2 linked regions of the Kribbella solani genome follow. The protein of the gene in region 1 binds, or shares a complex with, the protein of each later gene. Links are inferred from orthologs where the notes say so. Each region holds a gene or a part of one and is shown on either strand. Other genes may lie near its edges.

Region 1 (6,258 bases):
GCAGGCCCTTGAAGACCCGGCCGGGGGTGGCGCAGCCGCCGATGGAACCCGGCGAGCGGTGCTTCTTGTGCACACCGTGGGTCGCGCGCAGGCCGTGGAAGCCGTGCCGCTTCATCACACCGGCGAAGCCCTTGCCCTTGCTGGTGGCGGAAACGTCCACCCGCTCACCGGCCTCGAACGCCTCGGCCTTGATCTCCTGGCCCAGCGTGTACTCGCTGGCGTCGGCGGTGCGCAGCTCCAGCAGGTGCCGCCGCGGCGTCACGCCGGCCTTGTCGAAGTGGCCGCGCAGGGGCTTGGTCACCTTGCGCGGGTCGATGTCGCCGAAGGCGATCTGGACGCCGTCGTAGCCGTCCCGGTCCGCGGTGCGGACACCGGTGACGACGCAGGGCCCGGCCTGGATCACGGTGACGGGGACGACACGGTTGTTCTCGTCCCAGGTCTGGGTCATGCCGAGCTTGGTGCCCAGCAGACCGCGCGTGTTCTTGGTAGCAGTGCTCATTGGCTGTACGCGTCCCTCAGAGCTTGATCTCGATGTCGACACCGGCCGGCAGGTCGAGACGCATCAGCGAGTCGACGGTCTTCGGCGTGGGGTCGATGATGTCGATGAGCCGCTTGTGGGTGCGCATCTCGAAGTGCTCGCGGCTGTCCTTGTACTTGTGCGGCGAGCGGATGACGCAGAACACGTTCTTTTCCGTCGGCAACGGCACCGGGCCAGCAACCTTCGCACCAGTACGCGTCACCGTGTCGACAATCTTGCGTGCCGAGCTGTCGATGACCTCGTGGTCGTAGGCCTTCAGCCGGATGCGGATCTTCTGTCCCGCCATCGCTTCGCTTCGTCCTTCTCTTTCGTCAACGTCTGTGTCGCTCCGACCCCCGCGGTCGGGTGTGTCGCCGTGTGCCTAAAAATCTACGGCACGCGCGTGACTCACCGCTTCGTCGACCTGGGTGGAGATCGGGGCCCGGTCTCGGACCGGAACCTCGGCGAGGTCTCCGGTCCGGCGCACCAGCCAGATCAAGAAGACCTGGGGCGCACCCCGGCGGCCTCGCCTGAGCAACCTGAATAGTGTGCCAGAGATTGGCGCCGAAACGCCAATCGGGGCCTCACGGCCCGATCCGGTACCACCTGAGCGCCGGACCGGGCGCAAAGCAGAGGTCCGCGGGGGCTCGATGTTCTGAGCCCTCGCGGACCTCGTCAGATCACTTGAGGATCTTGGTGACCCGGCCGGCGCCGACGGTGCGGCCACCTTCACGGATCGCGAACTTCAGACCGTCCTCCATCGCGATCGGCTGGATCAGCTCGACCGCCATGTCGGTGTTGTCGCCCGGCATGACCATCTCGGTGCCCTCGGGCAGCGTGACGACACCGGTGACGTCGGTGGTACGGAAGTAGAACTGCGGGCGGTAGTTCTGGAAGAACGGCGTGTGACGGCCGCCCTCCTCCTTGGAGAGGATGTAGACCGAGGCCTCGAAGTTCGTGTGCGGGGTGGTCGTACCCGGCTTGATCACGACCATGCCGCGCTCGACGTCCTCGCGCTTCGTACCACGCAGCAGCAGACCGACGTTCTCACCGGCCTGGCCCTCGTCCAGCAGCTTCCGGAACATCTCGATACCGGTGACCGTGGTGGTCTGCTTCTGCGGACGGATACCGACGATGTCGACGGTCTCGTTGACCTTGACGACACCGCGCTCGATCCGGCCGGTGATGACGGTGCCGCGACCCGTGATGGTGAAGACGTCCTCCACCGGCATCAGGAACGGCTTGTCGATCTCGCGCTCCGGCTGCGGGATGTACTCGTCGACCGCGTTCATCAGCTCGAGGATCGACTCGCCCCACTTGGCGTCGCCGGTCAGGGCCGGGTGGGCCGCGACGCGGACGATCGGCGCGTTGTCGCCGTCGAACTCCTGCTCCGAGAGCAGCTCCCGGACCTCGAGCTCGACGAGCTCCAGGATCTCCTCGTCGTCGACCATGTCGCACTTGTTCAGCGCGACGACCATCGCCGGAACGCCGACCTGACGGGCGAGCAGCACGTGCTCACGCGTCTGCGGCATCGGGCCGTCGGTGGCGGCGACGACCAGGATCGCGCCGTCCATCTGCGCCGCACCGGTGATCATGTTCTTGATGTAGTCCGCGTGACCCGGGCAGTCGACGTGGGCGTAGTGCCGGGCCTCGGTCTGGTACTCGACGTGCGCGATCGAGATGGTGATACCGCGCTGACGCTCTTCCGGCGCCTTGTCGATCTGATCGAAGGCCGACGCCTCGTTCAGGTCCGGGTACTTGTCGTGCAGCACCTTGGTGATCGCCGCGGTAAGCGTGGTCTTACCGTGGTCGATGTGACCGATGGTACCGATGTTGACGTGCGGCTTGGTCCGCTCGAACTTCGCCTTCGCCACTGGGGCCCTCCTGGATAAATGTTGACTACGCCGTACGCCGACGCGCTTTGGGTGTGGTGGCCAGGAACGAGTGTGTTACTCGCCCCGGGCCTTCTTGATGATCTCTTCCGCCACGTTCTTCGGAACCTCGGCGTAGGAATCGAACTGCATCGAGTAGGACGCGCGGCCCTGCGTCTTGGAACGCAGGTCACCGACATACCCGAACATCTCCGACAGCGGCACCAGGGCCTTGATCGCCCGGCTGCCACCGGGGCCTTCGTCCATCGACTGGATCTGGCCACGGCGTGAGTTGAGGTCGCCGATCACTTCACCCATGTAGTCCTCGGGGGTGGTGACCTCGACCGCGAACATCGGCTCCAGGATGACCGGAGTCGCCCGGCGGGCGGCGTCCTTGAAGGCCATCGAACCGGCGATCTTGAACGCGAGCTCGGAGGAGTCGACGTCGTGGTAGGCGCCGTCGGTCAGCGTGACCTTGACGTCGACCATCGGGTAGCCGGCCAGTACGCCGAACTCCATCGCCTCCTGGGCGCCCTCGTCCACCGACGGGATGTACTCGCGGGGGATCCGGCCACCGGTGACGGCGTTGACGAACTCGTACCCGCCCTCGCCACCGGCCTCGGCCGAAGTCGGCTCGATGTTGATGATCACACGCGCGAACTGACCCGAACCACCGGTCTGCTTCTTGTGCGTGTAGTCGACCTTCTCGACCTTCTTCTTGATCGTCTCGCGGTACGCGACCTGCGGCTTGCCGACGTTCGCCTCGACCCGGAACTCACGCTTCATCCGGTCGACCAGCACCTCGAGGTGCAGCTCGCCCATCCCGGCGATGATGGTCTGGCCGGTGTCGTCGTCGGTCCGGACCTGGAAGGTCGGGTCCTCCTCGGCGAGCCGCTGGATGGCGACGCCGAGCTTCTCCTGGTCGGCCTTCGACTTCGGCTCGATCGCGACCGAGATGACCGGGGCCGGGAACTGCATCGACTCCAGTACGACCTGCTTGGCCGGGTCGCACAGCGTCTCACCGGTGGTGGTGTCCTTCAGACCCATCACCGCGACGATGTGACCGGCGCCGATCGAGGCGATCTCCTCACGCTTGTTCGCGTGCATGCGGTAGATCTTGCCGATCCGCTCCTTGCGGCCCTTGGTCGGGTTCAGCACCTGGGTGCCGGTCTCGAGCTTGCCCGAGTACACCCGGATGAAGGTCAGCTTGCCCAGGTGCGGGTCGGCCGCGATCTTGAACGCCAGCGCCGAGAACGGCTCGTCGTCGGCCGGCTTGCGCAGCACGACCTGCTCCGGGTCCTTGACGTCGTGGCCCTCGATGGCCGGGACGTCGATCGGGCTCGGCAGGTAGGCGTTGATCGCGTCCAGCAGCGGCTGAACGCCCTTGTTCTTGAACGCCGTTCCGGTCAGTACCGGGGTCAGCTTGCTCGCCAGGGTGGCTCGCCGGATGCCCGCGACGAGCTGCTCCTCGGTCGGCTGCTCGCCCTCGAGGTACTGCTCCATGATCTCGTCGTCGGCCTCGGCCAGCGTCTCGATCAGCTTGTCGCGCCACTCGGCGGCGATCTCGGTGTGCGACGCCGGGATCTCCTCGACGGTGTAGTCCTCACCCATCGTGGTCTCGCCGCGCCAGGTCAGCGCGCGCATCCCGATCAGGTCGACGACGCCGATGAAGTCGGCCTCGGACCCGATCGGCAGCTGCAGCACCAGCGGCGTCGCGGCCAGCCGGTCGACGATCATGTCGACACAGCGCATGAACTCGGCGCCGGTCCGGTCCAGCTTGTTCACGAAGCAGATCCGGGGCACGCCGTACCGGTCGGCCTGACGCCACACGGTCTCGGACTGCGGCTCCACGCCGGCCACGCCGTCGAACACCGCGACCGCGCCGTCCAGCACGCGCAGCGAGCGCTCCACCTCGACGGTGAAGTCGACGTGTCCGGGGGTGTCGATGATGTTGATGGTGTGGTCTTTCCAGGTGCAGGTCGTCGCGGCGGACGTGATCGTGATGCCGCGCTCCTGCTCCTGCTCCATCCAGTCCATCGTGGCGGCGCCGTCGTGGACCTCACCGATCTTGTAAGTGATACCGGTGTAGAAGAGGATCCGCTCGGTCGTCGTCGTCTTACCGGCGTCGATGTGGGCCATGATCCCGATGTTGCGGACCTTGGCCAGGTCGGTGGTGATTTGTACGGCCACCTCGGTGGTCTGCCTCTCGATTCTGTACTGCGTCAAAGGGGTGAACGCTGGGTCCGGATCGGACCCGGGATCACCAGCGGTAGTGGGCGAAAGCCTTGTTGGCTTCGGCCATCTTGTGCGTGTCCTCGCGGCGCTTCACCGACGCGCCGAGACCGTTGGACGCGTCCAGGATCTCGTTCATCAGCCGCTCGGACATGGTCTTCTCGCGGCGGGCCCGCGAGTACGACGTCAGCCAGCGCAGCGCCAGCGTGGTCGACCGGCCCGGCTTGACCTCGATCGGCACCTGGTAGGTGGCACCACCGACGCGGCGGCTCTTCACCTCGATGCTCGGCTTCACGTTGTCCAGCGCACGCTTCAGCGTGATCACCGGGTCGGTGCCGGTCTTGGTACGGGTGCCCTCGAGCGCGCTGTAGACGATGCTCTGCGCGATCTGCTTCTTGCCGTCGACCAGGATCTTCGAGATCAACTGGGTGACGAGCGGCGAACTGTAGACCGGGTCGATGATGACCGGGCGCTTCGGGGCCGGACCCTTGCGCGGCATTAGCTCTTCTCCTTCTTCGCGCCGTAGAGGCTGCGAGCCTGCTTCCGGTTCTTCACACCCTGGGTGTCGAGCGAACCGCGGATGATCTTGTACCGGACACCCGGGAGGTCCTTCACCCGGCCACCGCGGACGAGCACGATCGAGTGCTCCTGCAGGTTGTGGCCGACACCGGGGATGTACGCGGTGACCTCGATGCCACTGGTCAGGCGGACACGTGCGACCTTACGAAGGGCCGAGTTCGGCTTCTTCGGCGTGGTCGTGTAGACGCGCGTGCACACACCACGACGCTGAGGAGAACCCTTCAGGGCCGGCGTCTTGTTCTTCGACACCTTGTCCTGGCGGCCCTTGCGGACCAGCTGCTGAATGGTGGGCACCGCGTAGCTCTTTCTGTCGTCCGGCTGGGTTTGCTGCTGTTACCTGACCCCCGCGGTCGGGTGTGTCGCGTGCGCACGAGCAGACCGAAGCCGTAATCTTCCAGACTGTCGGCAGGAGTCCCGTGCCACGCGGCCCGACCCGTTGGACGAGGGGCACGCATGACGGCCCAGGAAAGACCCCGGGCACGATCGTTAAGACTAGCGGGTGCCTCAAGCACGGTCAAAATGACTAACAGACCGCGAACGAGACCCTTCCGCGATCTCAGTGTACAGGGCCTCCGGCGGAGCGCTTGGCAAGCGCTTCCAGAGGCCCCGCTACGGGCGTTTCCCGGGCGTTTTCCTGGGCGCTTGTCAGGCGCGGAACTCGACGTCGGTGATCTGGCCGTCGACCACCCGGTAGAGCGCCAGCTGCGGCACCGCTTCGCCGTCGTCGTGGCTGATCACGTGCTCGACCACCCACTCCCCCAGCATCAGCCGCTCGACGATCTCGGTCTTGCAGCGGCCGGCCTCGAAGCGCGGCCGGTGGTACTCGCGCAGGAACCGGCGGCCCTTCAGCTCGGAACCGTCGGCGCGCTGGATCCGGGCCGTCGGCGAGTACGTCGCGAGGAACGCTTCCAGGTCGTGCGCCGCGTACGCCGCGTGTTCCCGGGCGACGATCCGCGCGGCCGGCGTCTCGGTGCTGACGGCAGCCACCGTAGCCAGGCCCAGATCGGCCAGTGTGGGCTGGGCAGGCGCCGGGGCGACCACTGGGGCGACCGGCTCCGG
Region 2 (6,539 bases), 3.4 Mb from region 1 along the record:
CGGCGATTCCACTCGATCAACGTCCGCGGCGCCTTGGCGGCAGACTTGGCCTTCGCCTGGTTCGGGTTCGCCAGCTGTGCCCACATCTCGGCGAGACCTGCGAAGCCGGCCGGGTCGTACAGGTTGGAGAAGGTGATCGCCACCGCGAGCGCGTACGTCACCTTCACCGTCGAACCGTCCGGCATCGGGACGTCCACCGGGTGCGTCTTCAACCGGGCGAACGTGCTCTCGACAACGGTCTTCGGGTCACCGAGCTGGTTCAGCGCACAGTTCGCGCCCGCTTTCTTGCACTCGGCAAGGAACTGCTCGTACGTGTCCGAAGCACCTTCGCCCTGCTTCAGGCGTACGCCGACCGGGTTCTTGTCACCGTTCGATCCGGAGTACCACTCGGGGCTCAACGTGCCGTCGAGGACGAGCGCGCGGACGTTGTTCGGGAACAGTTTCGCGTACGTCGCGCCCAGGTATGTCCCGTACGAGTACCCGGCGTACGTCAGCTTGGCGTCACCGACCGCCTGCCGGAGCAGATCCATGTCCCGCGCCACGTTCGCGGTCGAGAAGTGCGCGAGCCGATCGGGCGACGTCGTCTGGCAATGCGCCGCCAGCTTCGCCGCGTCCACGATGAACTGGCGTTCTTCCTTCGCCCCGACCGGGAACGGCGGCATCCCCGCGGTCGCCTTCGCCTCCTCGGCCGCCGTCGGGTAACAGGTGACCGGGTCCGAATGGCCGACCCCACGCGGATCAAAGCCGAGGATGTCGAACTTCGCCCGCAGTTCGGGCGTGTACGCCACCTGCGCGGCCTGCTGCACGAAGTCGACGCCGGAACCGCCCGGGCCGCCGGGGTTCGTGAACAGGGTGCCGACCTTGTGCGCCGGGTCGGCGGCCGGCAGCCGGGTCAGCGCGATCGTGGTGGTCGCGCCACGCGGGTTGTCGTAGTCGGTCGGGACCTCGACGGACGCGCACTGGAACGGCTTCAGCTTCGGATCGGTACCACAACTGCCCCACGCGATCACCGGAACGTTCGGCTGCCTGGTCTGCGCGGGACCCTTGGCCTGCGCGGGACCCTTGGCCTGCGCGACGGCGGCCGTTATCGGGGCCAGCAGCACCAGCGCCACACCGGCCGCAGACAGTCTTCGAAGAACTCTTCTGGGCGTCATGGCACCGACCGTAGGCGGCCGGCCACTCCGAGCGCGTCCACCACGAGAAGGAGGCCGGGTCTCCGCCGTTCAGCGGACCCCGGCCTCCGTCACGAGACTTCCGTCAGGCGCTCTTCTCCCGGCGGTCCCGCTTGCGCTCGATCTGCTCGCGCGGAATCAGCGTCGGGTTCACGTTCTCCAGCACCACGTCGCCGGTGACGACCACCTTGGCGACATCGTCACGGCTCGGCACCTCGTACATGACGTTCAGGAGGACTTCCTCCATGATCGCCCGCAGGCCACGGGCGCCGGTGCCGCGCAGCAGCGCCTGGTCCGCGATCGCCTCGACCGCGTCGTCGGTGAACTCCAGCTCGACGTTGTCGATCTCGAACAGCCGCCGGTACTGCTTGACCAGCGCGTTCTTCGGCTCGGACAGGATCTTGATCAGCGCGTCGCGGTCCAGCGGCGACACCGTCGTGATCACCGGCAACCGGCCGATGAACTCCGGGATCAGACCGAACTTGAGCAGGTCCTCCGGCATCACGTCGGCGTACCCGCCGAGCTCCTTCGGCTTCTCCGGCTCGCGCGAGGTGTTGAAGCCGAGCGTCTTCTTGCCGACCCGCTGCTCGACCATGTGGTCGAGCCCGGCGAACGCACCACCGACGATGAACAGCACGTTGGTGGTGTCGATCTGGATGAACTCCTGGTGCGGGTGCTTACGGCCACCCTGCGGCGGCACGCTCGCGGTGGTGCCTTCCAGGATCTTCAGCAGCGCCTGCTGGACACCTTCACCGGAGACATCGCGGGTGATCGACGGGTTCTCGCTCTTGCGGGCGATCTTGTCGACCTCGTCGATGTAGATGATCCCGGTCTCGGCCTTCTTCACGTCGTAGTCCGCGGCCTGGATCAGCTTCAGCAGGATGTTCTCCACATCCTCGCCGACATACCCGGCCTCGGTCAGCGCGGTCGCGTCCGCGATCGCGAACGGGACGTTCAGCATCCGGGCGAGGGTCTGCGCCAGGTACGTCTTGCCGCAGCCGGTCGGGCCGATCAGCAGGATGTTCGACTTGGCCAGCTCCACCGCCTCGTCCTTGGCGTGCCGCCCCGCGCTGGACGAACCCTGACCGTCCCGGACCCGCTTGTAGTGGTTGTACACCGCCACCGCGAGCGCCTTCTTGGCCACGTCCTGACCGACGACGTACGCGTTGAGGAAGTCGTAGATCTCCCGCGGCTTCGGCAGCTCGGTGAGTCCGACCTCGGAGCCCTCGTTCAGCTCCTCCTCGATGATCTCGTTACAGAGATCGATGCATTCGTCGCAGATGTAAACGCCGGGACCGGCGATGAGCTTCTTGACCTGCTTCTGACTCTTGCCGCAGAACGAGCACTTGAGCAGGTCGCCGCCGTCACCAATGCGTGCCACCGGGACAGATCCCTTCTATGCGCAGTCGGACCGATTTCGACGGTACCCCGTCCGGGGCCCAAAAACCGCGCTCGCCACCAGCTTGTGACTACGCCGGTGGCGAACGCGTCAGGCCCTTGACAGCCCGCCGAAGCGGCTGGGCCGGTTTTCGAACTCGTTCAGACGCCGGCCGGAACCGGGGTCTTCAGAGTCTGCAGGACATCGTCGATCAGGCCGTACTCGATCGCCTGCTCCGCCGTGAGGAACTTGTCCCGCTCGATGTCCCGGGACACCTCCTCGTGCGACTTGCCGCTGGCGTCGGCGAGCATCTTCTCCAGCAGCGCGCGCAGCCGGAGGATCTCGTTCGCCTGGATCTCGATGTCACTCGACTGGCCGTAGGTGCCCTCGGTGGCCGGCTGGTGGATGATGATCCGGCTGTTCGGCAGCGCCAGCCGCTTGCCCGGCGTACCGGCCGCGAGCAGCACCGCGGCGGCCGAGGCGGCCTGACCGAGGCACACCGTCTGGACGTCCGGCTTGATGTACCGGACGGTGTCGTAGATCGCGGTCAGCGCTGTGAACGAGCCGCCCGGGGAGTTGATGTAGATGCTGATGTCGCGGTCGGAGTCCATCGACTGCAGGCAGAGCAGCTGCGCCATCACCGCGTTCGCGATCTCGTCGGTGATCGGCGTACCGAGGAAGATGATCCGGTCCTCGAACAGCTTGGTGTAGGGGTCGATCCGGCGCATGCCGTACGACGTGCGCTCCTCCCACTGCGGGATGAAGTAGTTCATGGTGCGTCCTTAACTGACGGAGTGGGAGATCAGGAGTTCGGGCTGCCGGAGGTCAGCTGGGCGGCGCTGGCCACGACGTGGTCGATGAAGCCGTAGTCCTTGGCCGCGTCGGCGGTGAACCAGCGGTCCCGGTCGGCGTCGTTCTCGACCTGCTCCAGCGGCTGGCCGGTGTGCTCGGCGATCAGCTTGAACAGCTGCGCCTTGATGTGCAGCGACTGCTCGGCCTGAATCTTGATGTCCGAAGCCGTTCCACCCATACCGCCGGACGGCTGGTGCATCATGATCCGCGCGTGCGGCAGCGCGTAGCGCTTGTTCTTCGCGCCGGCGCAGAGCAGGAACTGACCCATCGAGGCGGCCAGGCCCATCCCGACGGTGGCGACGTCGTTGGAGATCCACTGCATCGTGTCGTAGATCGCCATGCCGGAGTCCACCGAGCCACCCGGCGAGTTGATGTACAGCCAGATGTCCTGGTTGGGGTCCTCGGCGTTGAGGAGCAGCATCTGCGCGCAGATCGCGTTCGCGTTGTCGTCGCGAACCTCGGACCCCAGGAAGATGATCCGGTTCTGCAGCAGGCGCTGGTAGATGTGGTCGTCGAGTCCGCCGGATCCGTTGCCGCCCGCGGCTTTGGGGCTGGCTGCAAATGTCTCGTTCACGAACCCGACATTACTGGTCGGCGGCGACAGACCTAAGGCTGGGCCGGAGGTGTTCGCTCACGGCGCATCGCGGGTGATTCACCAGCCGCAGAGAACCACGGACCCGGGCTCCTCGGCCGCCGCGGCGGCCGTCCCTCCGGCCGCTGCCTCGGGCGCTGTTCCGGGTGCTCCCGGTTTCGGTGCTTGGCGGCGCCCAGGATGCTCCTGGTCCACCAGCACCTCTGGCTCCTGCAACAGCGCGGCCACACCGGTCCCTTCGGTTGGAAATCGATTCACCGTCCACCGTAGGCGGTCCAGCCGACAGTTTCTTCTCAACCGGTTCGCGAAATGCGTACGGCCCGGAATCCCGCGATGGGGTCCCGGGCCGTACGGCGGACTGCTCAGGCCTTCGCGGGCTCCGCGACCGGGGCCTCGGTGTTCTCGGCGTCGGCGTCGGCGGCCTCCGGGTCGGCGTAGGTGCCGTCCGGCTGCAGCGTCTTCAGCTCGACCGTGTTGCCGGAGCCGTCGGTGACCTTGGCGTTCTCGACCAGGTACGCGAGCGCCTTGCCGCGGACGACCTCGGAGACCAGGCTCGGGACCAGGTTGTTCTCCACCGCGTGCTGGGCGAACTGGTCCGGCGAGACACCGGAACGCTGCGCGTGCCGGACGATGTGCTCGGTGAGCTCCTGGTCGTTCACGCTCAGCTCCTGCTGCTCGGCCACCAGGTCGAGCACGAACTGCGCCTTGATGGCGTCCTCGGAGCGCTTCTTCAGGTCCTCGTCGAACTCTTCCTGGGACTGCTCCTCACCCTCGAGGAACTGCTCCATGGTCATCCCGGAGTACCCGAGCTGCTGCTCCAGGTTCTCCTTGCGGGCGGCCAGCTCGTCGGTCAGCAGACCGTCCGGCACCGGCACGTCGACCAGGGTGAGGATCTTCTCCAGGACCGCGTCCCGCGCCTCGCCAGCCTGCTCGAGCCGCTTGCCGCGCTCCAGCCGGGTCTGCACGTCCGCCTTCAGCTCGTCGGCGGTGTCGAACTCCGACGCGGTCTGCGCGAACTCGTCGTCGAACTCCGGGAGCTCCTGCTCCTTGACCGCGGTCACGGTCACCTCGACGTCGACGTCCTCGCCCTTCAGCGAACCGCCGACCAGCTGGGTGACGAAGGTCTTCTTCTCGCCGGCGCTCAGGCCGATGACCGCCTCGTCCAGGCCGTCGAGCAGCTGACCGCTGCCGACCTGGTACGACAGGCCGGTCGCCTGTGCCTCCTCGACCTTCTCGCCGTCCTTGCTGGCGGACAGGTCAAGGGTGATGAAGTCCTTGTCGGCGGTCGCGCGCTCGACCGGGTTCAGCGAGCCGAACCGCTGCCGCAGCGACTCGATCTGCTCGTCCACCTCGGAGTCGGAGATGGCGATGTCCTCGACCGACGCCTCCAGGCCCTCCAGGTCCGGCAGGGTGATCTCCGGACGGACCTCGACCTCGGCGGAGAACTGCAGACTCTCCTTGTCGTTGAAGTCGGTCACGTCGACCTCGGGCCGGCCGATCGCCTTCACCTGGTTGTCGCTGACCGCCTGCGAGTAAAGCTTCGGGAGCGCGTCGTTGATCGCCTCCTCGAGCACCGGGCCACGGCCCACCCGCTGGTCGATCACCTGCGGCGGGATCTTGCCCTTGCGGAAGCCCGGCACGACGATCTGCTGACCGATGCTCTTGTACGCCGCGTCGAGGCTCGGCTTGAGCTCCTCGAACGGCACCTCGACGATGAGCTTGACCTTGGTCGGGCTCAAGGACTCGACGGTGCTCTTCACGGTGGCGGTTCTCCTTGATTCGGTGACATGGTGCGACGCCGGACAGCCGACGCCACAGCCGGTACTGCACGGGGTTGTCGGGGCGACAGGACTCGAACCTGCGGTCTCCTGCTCCCAAAGCAGGCGCGCTAGCCACTACGCTACGCCCCGCAGTGACCGTGGAAGTCTAGTCGACCCGAACCAGTGCTCACGCCACCGGGGGCCGGTTACCCCTCGTTTTGGGTCCGACCCGCTTCCTGTGGAATCATGTCCGGGCACCGCGGGTGTAGCTCAATGGTAGAGCCCCAGTCTTCCAAACTGGCTACGCGAGTTCGATTCTCGTCACCCGCTCCACGCTCGAAGGCCCCTCATCGCGACTGCCGCGGAGAGGGGCCTTTCGCGTACTCGAATGGCGTTCGACGTGATGCAGGTCACTTGAATCAGGACGGAGTCGCGGCCCGTTCGGCGGTGCCCCGGAGCACGCAGAACTCGTTGCCCTCCGGGTCGGCGAGTACGACCCAGCCGGTGCCGTCGGGGTAGCGGTGGTCGGCGACCAGGGTGGCACCGAGGCCGAGCAGGCGCTCCGTCTCCAGGTCGCGGTACGTCTCCGGCCGCAGGCACAGGTGTACGCGGTTCTTGATCGTCTTCGGCTCCGGCACCTGATTGAAGTACAGCATCGGGCCTTCGGCCATCAGTACCTGCGTCTCGTGGTCACCCGGCTCGCAATCCGGATCCACCGGCCGCCCGGTCACCTCGCTCCAGAACCGCGCCAGCCCATACGCGTCCGCACAGTCGATCGCCACATT

The links. The genes of interacting proteins can lie anywhere in the genome.
Region 2: the proteins of rpsG (region 1) and tig are in contact, whole or in part, in a crystal structure (PDB 3GTY), measured with the Thermotoga maritima proteins. The link is inferred for Kribbella solani from one-to-one orthologs. Residues at the interface, in WP_004081843.1 of Thermotoga maritima: Lys34, Lys52, Lys55, Glu59, Arg62, Gln63, Glu66, Asn67, Lys69, Val71, Arg95, Ala109, Lys110, Lys111, Gly112, Arg113, Pro114, Glu117, Glu121, Ile124, Ala125, Tyr127, Asn128, Asn129, Thr130, Gly131, Lys135, Asp139, Arg142, Met143; in WP_004081061.1 of Thermotoga maritima: Glu122, Val124, Val129, Leu130, Tyr133, Glu188, Gly259, Ile262, Tyr263, Glu266, Ser270, Glu273, Gln274, Glu277, Arg308, Gln311, Ile312, Ser315, Tyr316, Glu325, Arg329, Arg336, Leu363, Phe366, Trp367, Arg373, Leu377, Arg381, Leu384, Glu387.

Annotation. Positions count from the first base shown.
Region 1 is NZ_JACHNF010000001.1:6,759,906-6,766,163, reverse strand. The notes cover bases 3,385-6,258. They hold rpsG (30S ribosomal protein S7), read right to left. Parts: upstream 5,120-6,258; coding sequence 4,649-5,119; downstream 3,385-4,648. Other genes in these bases: HDA44_RS31200 (nuclear transport factor 2 family protein), read right to left, coding at 5,845-6,258; rpsL (30S ribosomal protein S12), read right to left, coding at 5,119-5,493; fusA (elongation factor G), read right to left, coding at 3,385-4,578. In the rest of the region: rplC (50S ribosomal protein L3), read right to left, coding at 1-499; rpsJ (30S ribosomal protein S10), read right to left, coding at 516-824; tuf (elongation factor Tu), read right to left, coding at 1,198-2,391; more of fusA, read right to left, coding at 2,467-3,384.
Region 2 is NZ_JACHNF010000001.1:3,359,579-3,366,117, forward strand. What follows is about bases 3,556-6,539. They hold tig (trigger factor), read right to left. Parts: upstream 5,755-6,539; coding sequence 4,357-5,754; downstream 3,556-4,356. Other genes in these bases: HDA44_RS15075 (ClpP family protease), read right to left, coding at 3,556-3,976; HDA44_RS15095 (VOC family protein), read right to left, coding at 6,174-6,539. In the rest of the region: HDA44_RS15060 (alpha/beta hydrolase), read right to left, coding at 1-1,154; ATP-dependent Clp protease ATP-binding subunit ClpX, read right to left, coding at 1,258-2,553; HDA44_RS15070 (ATP-dependent Clp protease proteolytic subunit), read right to left, coding at 2,712-3,323; more of HDA44_RS15075, read right to left, coding at 3,353-3,555. UniProt on the Bacillus subtilis protein: Involved in protein export. Acts as a chaperone by maintaining the newly synthesized protein in an open conformation. Functions as a peptidyl-prolyl cis-trans isomerase.